DNA from 3 places in the Arthrobacter sp. TJ-266 genome. Region 2 is predicted to be linked to each of the others. Evidence: predicted binding sites of a transcription regulator. Region 2 holds the regulator's gene; each other region holds the start of a gene.

Region 1 (3,271 bases), on a different contig from region 2:
AGGTACCGGCCGCGCCCACCCCTCCCGCTGCGTCGGCGGATCGGCCCTCACACCCCGTACACGACAGTGCGGGGAACGACGTCGCCGGGCCCGGCTCGGCGCCCGAACGCGCCGCTAGGATTGTCGCAGTGCGTTCTGGCACCCTGCTGGCCACGAGCTTCCACCCGGAGGTCACCGGCGAGCGGCGGGTCCATGAACTTTTCATCCGGATGATCAGAGGAGAAGCGTAAGCATGTCGGGCCACTCCAAATGGGCAACAACCAAGCACAAGAAGGCCGCGATCGACGCCAAGCGCGCGAAGTCCTTCGCCAAGCTGATCAAGAACATCGAGGTCGCGGCGCGTGCGGGCGGCGCGGACATGGCGGGCAACCCCGGCCTCGAGCTGGCTGTCTCCAAGGCCAAGAAGACGTCGGTTCCCATCGACAACATCAACCGCGCGGTCAAGCGCGGAGCGGGCCTGCTCGGCGAGGCCGTCGACTACCAGACGATCATGTACGAGGCGCGCGGACCCCAGGGCTCGGCCCTGCTGATCGAGTGCCTCACGGACAACAAGAACCGGGCCGCCTCCGAGGTGCGCCTCGGCATCTCCCGCAATGGCGGCACGATCGCCGACCCGGGCTCCGTGGCGTACCTGTTCACACGCAAGGGTGTCGTGACGCTGCCGAAGAACGGTCTCACCGAGGACGAACTGCTGATGTCCGTCCTCGACGCCGGCGCCGACGAGGTGAAGGAATCGGCCGACTCGTTCGAGATCGTCTCCGAGCCCCAGGACCTGCGCGCCGTGGTCGCCGCGCTGGACGAGAGCAGCATCGAGTACGAGACCGACGACGTCGAGTTCGTCCCCTCCATGCAGGTGGACCTCGACGCGGACGGTGCGCGCACGTTCCTCAAGCTCGTGGACGCACTCGAGGAGCTCGACGACGTCCAGAACGTCTACTTCAACGCGCACCTCCCCGACGACGTGCTCGCCGAGCTCGAGGACGACTGACATCGAGGCCTTCCCCGTGATGCGCGCGGCCGCCGCGGCTCTCACGACCCGGGACCTGCCGTGACGTACCGGGTCATGGGCGTGGATCCGGGACTGACGCGCTGCGGGCTCGCGGTCGTCGACGTCGAACCGAACCGGCGCTCCACCCTCGTGGCCGTGGGTGTGGTGGGGACGGAAGCGCACCGGAGCCTCGACGAGCGGCTGCTCGTCATCTCCGAGGCGGTGGACCTGTGGCTCGATCTCCACAAGCCGCACGCGCTCGCGGTCGAGCGTGTGTTCAGCCAGTTGAACGTCAGCACCGTCATGGGCACCGCGCAGGCCTCCGGCGTCGTCATCGTGTCCGCTGCGCGCCGCGGCGTGCCTGTCGCCCTGCACACTCCCACCGAGGTCAAGGCGGCCGTGACCGGTAACGGTCAGGCCGACAAGGCGGCGGTGACCAAGATGGTGACGAAGATCCTGCGCCTCGACACGCCGCCCCGACCCGCGGACGCGGCGGACGCCCTGGCACTCGCCATCACGCACGCGTGGCGCCGTGGCGTCAGCGGCGTGAGTGCGGGCGCGGGTGCCGTCGCGACCGGGGGAGCCAGGAGCGGCGGCGCCGCGATCACACCGGCGCAGCGCCTCTGGGCCGAGGCGGAAGCCCGCGCCCGACGTCGGTGACGGACGCCTGCTCGCGAACTGGCCCGGGAATCGGCCCGGGAATCGGCCTTGCACCCTGATCGAGCGACGGCGCGCGGGTCGCTCGAGCGCCCGCACGCCGCCCGCGTCGGTGTGGCGGCTCGACCGGCGGCACCCCGGCCGGTACCGTTCTGCAATAGAACGTATCTTCGAAGGCAGCGGTGCGGTCAGCCGCCCGTGGACCGTCGGTACGTCAGCGCCCTCTTCACCTCCCGTCCCTCCGCCCCCCTGGAGCACCCCATGATCAGTTCCCTCCGCGGGACAGTGACCCACGTCGGTCTGCACTCCGCCGTGATCGACGTCAACGGTTTCGGCATGCAGGTTCAGGCCACGCCGCAGACCCTCTCCGGCTTGCGCGCGGGGGAGCAGGCCACGGTGGCCACGGCGATGATCGTCCGCGAGGACTCGATGACGCTCTTCGGGTTCGAGGACGCGGAGCAGCGCGAGGTCTTCGAGACCCTCCTTGCCGTCAGCGGCGTCGGACCGCGCCTGGCGCTGGCCGTGCTCGCGGTGCACACACCGGAGGCCATCCGCGTCGCGGCGTCGGCCGGGGATGACAAGGCCTTCAGCAAGGTACCCGGCATCGGCCCGAAGGGAGCCCGTCGGATCGTGCTCGAGCTCGCCGGGAAGCTCGTACCGCTCGACTCGGCGCCGGGCGTCCCCCTGACGACGTGGCAGGGTCAGGTCCTCACCGCCATGATGGGCCTCGGCTGGTCCGAGAAGGACGCCGGCGCGGCCATCGACGCCGCCGTCGCCGACGCGCCCGAGGTCGCGGCGACCGGTGACGTGGGCCAGATCCTCAAACTCACCCTCCGCCGGCTCGGGCAGGACGGCGCCCGGAGCTCGGCCCGCACGAGGTCGGCCGGGACGCGCGGATCCGGTGCCCCGACGAGGACGACGGTGGGCTCGTGACGGACCGGCACCCGGACCACCAGCCCGACGACGTCCCCCTGGTCGCGGCCTCCGCCGACCCCGAGGACCGCGCGGTCGAGGCCGCGCTCCGGCCGAAGAACCTCGACGACTTCGTGGGGCAGAAGCGGGTGCGGCGCCAGCTCTCCCTGATGCTCGAGGCCTCCCGGATGCGCGGGCGCAGCGCGGACCACGTGCTGCTGTCGGGGCCACCCGGACTCGGCAAGACGACGCTCGCCATGATCATCGCCGCGGAGATGAACGCGCCGCTGCGCATCACCTCCGGCCCCGCCATCCAGCACGCCGGCGACCTCGCCGCCGTCCTCTCCTCGCTGACCGAGGGGGAGGTGCTCTTCCTCGACGAGATCCACCGCATGTCCCGCCCGGCCGAGGAGATGCTCTACATGGCCATGGAGGATTTCCGCGTCGACATCATCGTGGGCAAGGGCCCGGGGGCCACCGCCATCCCGCTGGAACTCCCTCCGTTCACCCTCGTGGGCGCCACCACCCGGGCCGGACTGCTGCCCGGACCGCTCAGGGACCGTTTCGGCTTCACCGGGCACCTCGAGTTCTACTCCACGGAGGAACTCGAACTCGTGCTGCGGCGGTCGGCCATGCTGATGGACATGAAAGTCAACTCGGTCGCGTTCGCGGAGGTCGCCGGCCGCTCGCGTGGCACACCGCGTATCGCGAACC
Region 2 (3,271 bases):
AGGGGAAGTCGGAGGCCGACGCCGACGGCGGGCGGCAGGTGGCGCGCTCCCGGGTGACGCTCGTCTTCGAACTCGCCGAGCGGATCCTCGCCGCGGCCGATCTGAACGAGGTGGTGTGGGCCTCGCGCCCCAGCACGTTCACCCCGGGCTCCGGGTACTCCCAGCCGGACGAGACCTCACCGGCCACGCTCAACGTCGCCCCGCTCTCGGTGGCGGGTCGCCTGCGCGAGGGTCTGTTCGAGGACCACACGGTGATCCTCACCTCCGCCACGTTGGCCATCGGTTCCGAGTTCGGTCCCGTCGCGGGATCGCTCGGGCTCAGCGGCCCGGGTGCGCCGGCCTGGACCGGGGTCGACGTCGGCAGTCCGTTCGACTACCCCAAACAGGGTGTGCTCTACGTGGCACAGGACCTCCCGAAGCCGGAGCGGGGGGTGTCCGACGCCCAGCTCGCGGAGATCCTCACGCTCATCACGGCGAGCCGTGGGGGAGCGCTCGGCCTCTTCTCGTCCAAACGGGCCGCCGAGGAGGCTGCGGAGACGCTCCGGCCCAAGGTGGACTTCGAGATCCTGTGCCAGGGCGAGTCCTCGCTCAACGCCCTCGTGACACAGTTCGCCGACGAGCCGGACACCTGCCTGTTCGGGACGATGTCCCTCTGGCAGGGGGTGGACGTCCCCGGGTCGTCCTGCAGGCTGGTGATCATCGACCGCATCCCGTTCCCGAGGCCGGACGATCCGCTCATGACGGCGCGCACGCGAGCCGTTGCGCGGAACGGGGGCAACGGGTTCATGAGTGTCTCGGCGACGCATGCCGCGGTGCGGCTCGCGCAGGGCGCGGGTCGTCTGATCCGCGCGGCGGAGGACCGCGGCGTGGTCGCGGTGCTCGACAGCCGCCTCGCGACCGCGCGGTACGGCGGGTTCCTCCGCGCTGCGCTGCCGCCCTTCTGGGCGACCACCGACCGGGCGACCGTGACCGGCATCCTCGAGCGGCTCTCCGCGCGCTGACCCGGCCTGACGGGCGGTGACGACCGCAGTCGACGGGAGTTGTCCGGGGCGGTCAGGGCCCGACGGCCTCAGAGTGCGCGCATCACCGAGACGACCTTGCCCATGATGCTGGCGTGGTCGCCGAGGATCGGTTCGTACCTCGTGTTCTGGGGGAGCAGCCAGGTGTGCCCGTCACGCTGGCGGAAGGTCTTGACGGTGGCCTCGTCGTCGAGCAGCGCCGCGACGATGTCCCCGTTCTGGGCGCTCTGCTGTTTCCGCACCACCACCCAGTCGCCGTCGCAGATGGCTGCGTCGACCATGGAGTCACCGGAGACCTTGAGCATGAACAGCTCCCCGTGCCCGACGATCTGGCGCGGGAGGGGCATCACGTCCTCGATCACCTGGTCCGCGAGGATCGGCCCACCAGCCGCGATGCGTCCTACGAGGGGTACCAGTGCGGTGTCCACCGCGATCTGCTGATCCGCGCTCGACGCCGCCCCGCCGTCCGACGGGTCCGATGACGCGCCGTCGGTCGTCAGCGTGAGCGGGAGGAGGACCTCCATGGCCCGCGGACGCTTGGGATCCCGCCGGAGATAGCCGAGGCGCTCCAGCTGGGACAGCTGATGGGTCACGCTCGAGAGACTCGCGAGACCGACGGTGTCGCCGATCTCACGCATCGACGGTGGGTAGCCCTTGTCCGAGATGGACCGCTGAATGGTTTCCAGGATCGTCAGCTGCCGCGGCGTCAGGCCCTTGGACACCGACCGCCCGCGGGGACGACCACGACCGGCCGGCCCGGGAACCGCGCGCGGACCGCTCGCTGTGTTCGATTCCTGCCGGTCTGCCGGTGCTGCTTCCGCCACGCGCATGCCCTTCGTCCAGATCTGGGTTCCCCCGCCGGACCGTCCGGACCGCGGGAGCGATTCTGTCGGTGGCGGGTGATTGTCTGGACCTAGATCGGAAGCCCCGGTCCCCGAGGGGACAAGGAATAACGGTCGTCGGTCCTTCACGCCACGCTAGGCGAGTCGATGCTTGTTTTCAAACATATGTTCGAGCGAGTCTCGACACGCATCGTCCCTCAGTGCTAAGAAGGACCCAGGAGTATTAGTACGCATGTTCGATTCGGAATCAGATCCCGGACGGACCGTTCGAAGGGAAGAGGCAGGTCATGACCGAAGCACTGGTTCTGCAGGGCAGCTCCACGACGTCCATCGTCGATCGTGGCGTCATCGTGCCCACCGTCGCCCGTTCCCGGACGTCGGCCGGCGCCGAGCGCGTCCACACGCCCGCCGGCGTATCCGATCGCATCACCTTGACCCGCCGCGGGCGTCTCCTCCTCGTCGGGCTCCCGATCACCCTGATCGTCGCGATGCTCATCCTGCTCGGGGCGTTCCTGACGTCCGAGGCCCAGGCAGGGGACGGGCCGTCGCAGGCAGCGCCGACCATCGACGTGACCGTCGCGGCGGGGGAGACACTCTGGGGCCTCGCCTCGTCCTATGCGCCTGATCGCGATACGCGGGATGTCGTCGCCGAGATCGTCGAGCTCAACAACCTGCGGACCTCCGTGGTGCAGGCCGGACAGAGCATCTCGGTACCCGTCCAGGGCTAAACTCGGCAGGTGCCTTCCTCTGCCGACGCCCTTGCGAGCCTGCCCCTCCGCGACGACCTCGTAGGGCAGCACCCCTACGGTGCGCCCCAGCTGGACGTCCCCATCCTCCTGAACGTCAACGAGAACACGCACGGTGTCCCCGCCGACGTCCACGAGGCCATCGTGGCCGCCGTGTCGGACGCCACCGGCGGGTTGAACCGGTACCCGGACCGCGAGTTCTCGGAACTCCGCGCGAACCTCGCCGCGTACCTGGGTCACGGGTTGACGCCCGACCAGCTCTGGGCGGCCAACGGCTCGAACGAAGTGCTCCAGCAGATACTGCAGGCCTTCGGCGGTCCCGGACGCACGGCCATCGGCTTCCCGCCCACCTACTCCATGTATCCGCTGCTCGCCAGCGGCACGGGGACGCGCTACGTGACCGCGGAGCGCGGAGCGGCCTTCGCGATGGACCCCGAGTCCACGGCGCGGGCGGTCACGGAGTCGGGCGCGAACGTGGTGTTCCTCTGCTCACCCAACAACCCCACGGGGACGGCCCTTGGTCTCGACGTGATCGAGGCGGCCTATGCAGCGGGTGAGGCGGCCAGGGCGATGATCATCGTCGACGAGGCCTACGGCGAATTCCTCCAGCAGGGCACCCCGAGTGCGCTGACCCTGTTGCCCGGCCGGCCGCGCCTGATGGTTT
Region 3 (3,271 bases), on a different contig from region 2:
CGCGCGATGAGCGAGCGCCGTGGTGCCGGCCGTTCGTCAGCCCTGCGCGTCAGCAGGTCCGGCAGCACGCTCGTGTGCACCGCCGGCACGAGGTCCACCGGTTCCGCAGCCGAGGCGGAGAGCAACGTGCGTGCGAACGATGCAGCGGTGGGACGGCGCTCACGGTTGGTGCTCAGCGCATCCTCGATCAGCTGCATCAAGGTGAGCGGGACATCGGGCACGATCAGCGCGAGCGGCGGACGCTGATCGGTCGGGCCTGGGATCCGTCCGGTCAGCGCGAACCAGGCGACGGCCGCGAGCGCGAACACATCGGCGCCGGAATCGTAGCTGCCGGTCCGCCCGGGATCGAGGAAGCCAGGGGTTCCGGGCATGAGCAGCGGATCGGTTCCCAGCAGTCGGCCCGTGCCGAGGTCGGCGAGCAGCGGGCGGCCCTCGTGCGTGAAGAGGATGTTGCCGGGCGTCACGTCACCGTGGAGGGCGCCTGACGCGTGCAGATGGTCGAGCGCCTGAGCCACGGGAACGAGAGTGGTCACCACCTCCGCGATGGGCAGAGGCCCCCGGCTCGTGACGAGTTCGAGCAGCGAACCGCCCGCTGCGAGCTCCATCAGCAGTCCCGGCCCCTGGTTCGTGCTGATGACCCGGTGCACCCGGACGAGGTGGTCGTGGTCGAGTCGCCGCAGGAGGGCGAGTTCCCGATCGAGGTCGTCGGCGGGTGCTGCATGGTTCCCACTGACTGTCGGACCACCGGCGTCGACGGACGCGCCGTCGTTCAAGGGAGCGAACGGTGACCGTCCGACGGATGGCGGTGGAACGTCCGGTACCCCGATGGAGGGCAGAGCGGCCCGGCGTGCGCGGCGCCCGGGCAGGGGCGTGGGGGTGGGCGCAGTGTCCGGTCCCGCGCCGGCCGGTTGCACACCTGTTCCGTAGTCTCGAGCTCTCGGTAGGCGATCGCCCGGAGCGGATGACGAGGACGAGGAGCCAAGCGGGACTGGCGGCGGATCGCCAGGAGCAGCCCCGGTCCTGGTCGCCACCTTGAGGGCGAAGCGCTGGCCGGCCGAGTCGGTGACGAGCCACACCGAGGACGAGCCGCCACGACCGAGCAATCGCCCGGTCGTGAGGCCGACGGCGGTGGGCTGAGCGTGGCCGTCGTCATCACGATCATTCGCTCGGCCGACATGTGTGCCGGGACCGTGCGCAGCCCTAGCCGGATGGACGGCGCCCCCTCGGACCGGCAGGGGTGTTCCCGACGGCGGAACGCCCGGCACGGAGGACGGGGACGGCGGTACGGCATCGCTCATGTGTCCTTTCTAGGTCACGACCGAGACCTCCTCCGGGTTATCCACAGGATCCGGCGGAGAACGCCTTGCCTCGATCGAACATGTGTTCTATTTTTGTTCGACACGTTCCTTCCACCAGCGTCAGGCCGTCATGCACTCCCCCACGTCATCCCCGTCCGATGCCGGACCCCGAGCGGGTCGTCGTCAGGACGTCGTCAGCACACCGTCGTCCTGGCGGACGCTCGACGAGCACGTGACCCTAACACTCCTCCCCGCCGGCGGGACGGTCCGGCCGCGCACCCTGCGATGGCGGGGTTCTACCTGGTCCGTCGTCGGTACGGCCCAGCACTGGAGCACGTGGCACGCATTCGCCGTCGAGCAGGGCGACCAGGACGTCCCGCCGACGTCACGCGCGTTGCGCATGGAGTTCTGGAGGTTCTCCGCCCAGACGAATCCCGTGGCGCCGGTCTTCCACTTCGAGGTCCGCGGGCGCGAGGACCAGTGGCGCCTCGCCCGACTGGGTGTCGTATTCGACCTGCCCGACGACACCTGAGATCACCGTCCGACGTCGGGACCGGCGTCCGAGCGCGTTGCGCACCGAGGTCACCGGCGGGCGGTGTCGGTGGACGGCGTTACCCTTGGGGCATGACTTTGGTGCTGTCGCGGGTGGGCCTTGCTCCTGACCACGTGGAGTACGCGCGGGGCCTCGAGATGCAGCAGGCCCTGCACGCCGCCGTCGTCGCCGGTGAGGCACCCAGCACGGTCCTCCTGCTCGAGCACAGTCCCGTGTACACCGCCGGACGTCGCGCCGAGGACCACGAACGTCCGTTCGACGGCACGCCCGTGGTGCCCGTGGACCGGGGCGGGAAGCTGACGTGGCACGGGCCGGGACAGCTGGTCGGCTACCCCATCCTCGCCCTGCGTGACCCGGCGAGGATCGCGGACTACGTGCACCTCCTCGAAGAGGTGATCATCCGGAGCCTCGCAGTGGTGGGTGTCGAGGGTACGCGGATCGACGGACGATCAGGCGTGTGGGTGGCCGCTGACGCCTCCGGCCCCGCGCGGAAGATCGCGGCCATCGGGATACGCGTGAAGGACCGCGTGACCATGCACGGGTTCGCCGTCAACTGCGACAACGACCTCGCTCCGTTCCGGCAGATCGTCCCCTGCGGCATCAGCGACGCCGGGGTCACGACCATCTCGCACGAGACCGGCCGGTCCGTGTCCCCCCTTGACCTCGTGTCGCTGATCGAAGCGGAACTGCGCAACAATGAGGCAGAGCTGCTGGGCGACGACGACGGTGTCGGGGGCGTCGAGGGCATTGCCGGAAAAGACGCCGGATCGGCGCCGCACACCATGTCAGAAGGAGCCTTACTGTGAGCCTTGCACCCGAGGGTCGTCGCCTGCTGCGCATCGAGGCGCGTAACGCCGAGACACCGGTGGAGCGCAAACCGGAATGGATGAAGGCCAAGGTGAACATCGGACCGGAGTTCGTCGCGATGAAGAACCTGGTGAAGAAGGAGGGCCTGCACACGGTCTGCGAGGAAGCCGGCTGCCCCAACATCTTCGAGTGCTGGGAGGACCGCGAGGCCACCTTCCTCATCGGCGGCTCCGAGTGCACGCGACGCTGCGACTTCTGCCAGATCGACACCGGCAAGCCCCAGCCGCTGGATCGGAGCGAGCCGTTCAAGGTGGCGCAGTCCGTCCGCTCCATGAACCTGCGGTACGCGACCGTGACCGGCGTCGCGCGGGACGATCTCGCGGACGAGGGCGTCTGGCTCTACGCGGAGACCATTCGTCAGATCCACAGCATGAACCCCGGCACGGGCGTCGAGATCCTCATCCCCGACTTCTCCGGCAAGCCCGAGCACATCGCCGCGATCTGCGATGCACGCCCCGAGGTCTTCGCCCACAACGTCGAGACCGTCCCCCGTATCTTCAAGCGCATCCGCCCTGCCTTCCGCTACGAGCGCTCGCTGGACGTCATCACGCAA

What was found. The regulator LexA, encoded in region 2, represses DNA repair genes until DNA is damaged. The targets are predictions, from matches to a motif close to TCGAACANNTGTTCGA.
Region 1: the regulator LexA is predicted to act here: its motif matches at 1,804-1,819, upstream of ruvA (Holliday junction branch migration protein RuvA).
Region 3: the regulator LexA is predicted to act here: its motif matches at 1,373-1,388, upstream of AC4D12_RS08250 (DUF6504 family protein).

Annotation. Positions count from the first base shown of each region.
Region 1 covers NZ_JBZCNC010000002.1:625,109-628,379, reverse strand. The annotation lists gene pdxT (pyridoxal 5'-phosphate synthase glutaminase subunit PdxT) at 1-230, shown strand, start outside; gene AC4D12_RS07650 (YebC/PmpR family DNA-binding transcriptional regulator) at 233-988, shown strand; gene ruvC (crossover junction endodeoxyribonuclease RuvC) at 1,049-1,648, shown strand; gene ruvA (Holliday junction branch migration protein RuvA) at 1,907-2,578, shown strand; gene ruvB (Holliday junction branch migration DNA helicase RuvB) at 2,617-3,271, shown strand, end outside.
Region 2 covers NZ_JBZCNC010000005.1:143,731-147,001, forward strand. The annotation lists gene AC4D12_RS15160 (ATP-dependent DNA helicase) at 1-1,001, shown strand, start outside; gene lexA (transcriptional repressor LexA) at 1,070-1,741, opposite strand; gene AC4D12_RS15170 (LysM peptidoglycan-binding domain-containing protein) at 2,149-2,589, shown strand; gene AC4D12_RS15175 (histidinol-phosphate transaminase) at 2,599-3,271, shown strand, end outside.
Region 3 covers NZ_JBZCNC010000002.1:761,594-764,864, forward strand. The annotation lists gene AC4D12_RS08245 (serine/threonine protein kinase) at 1-773, opposite strand, end outside; gene AC4D12_RS08250 (DUF6504 family protein) at 1,429-1,830, shown strand; gene lipB (lipoyl(octanoyl) transferase LipB) at 1,923-2,657, shown strand; gene lipA (lipoyl synthase) at 2,654-3,271, shown strand, end outside.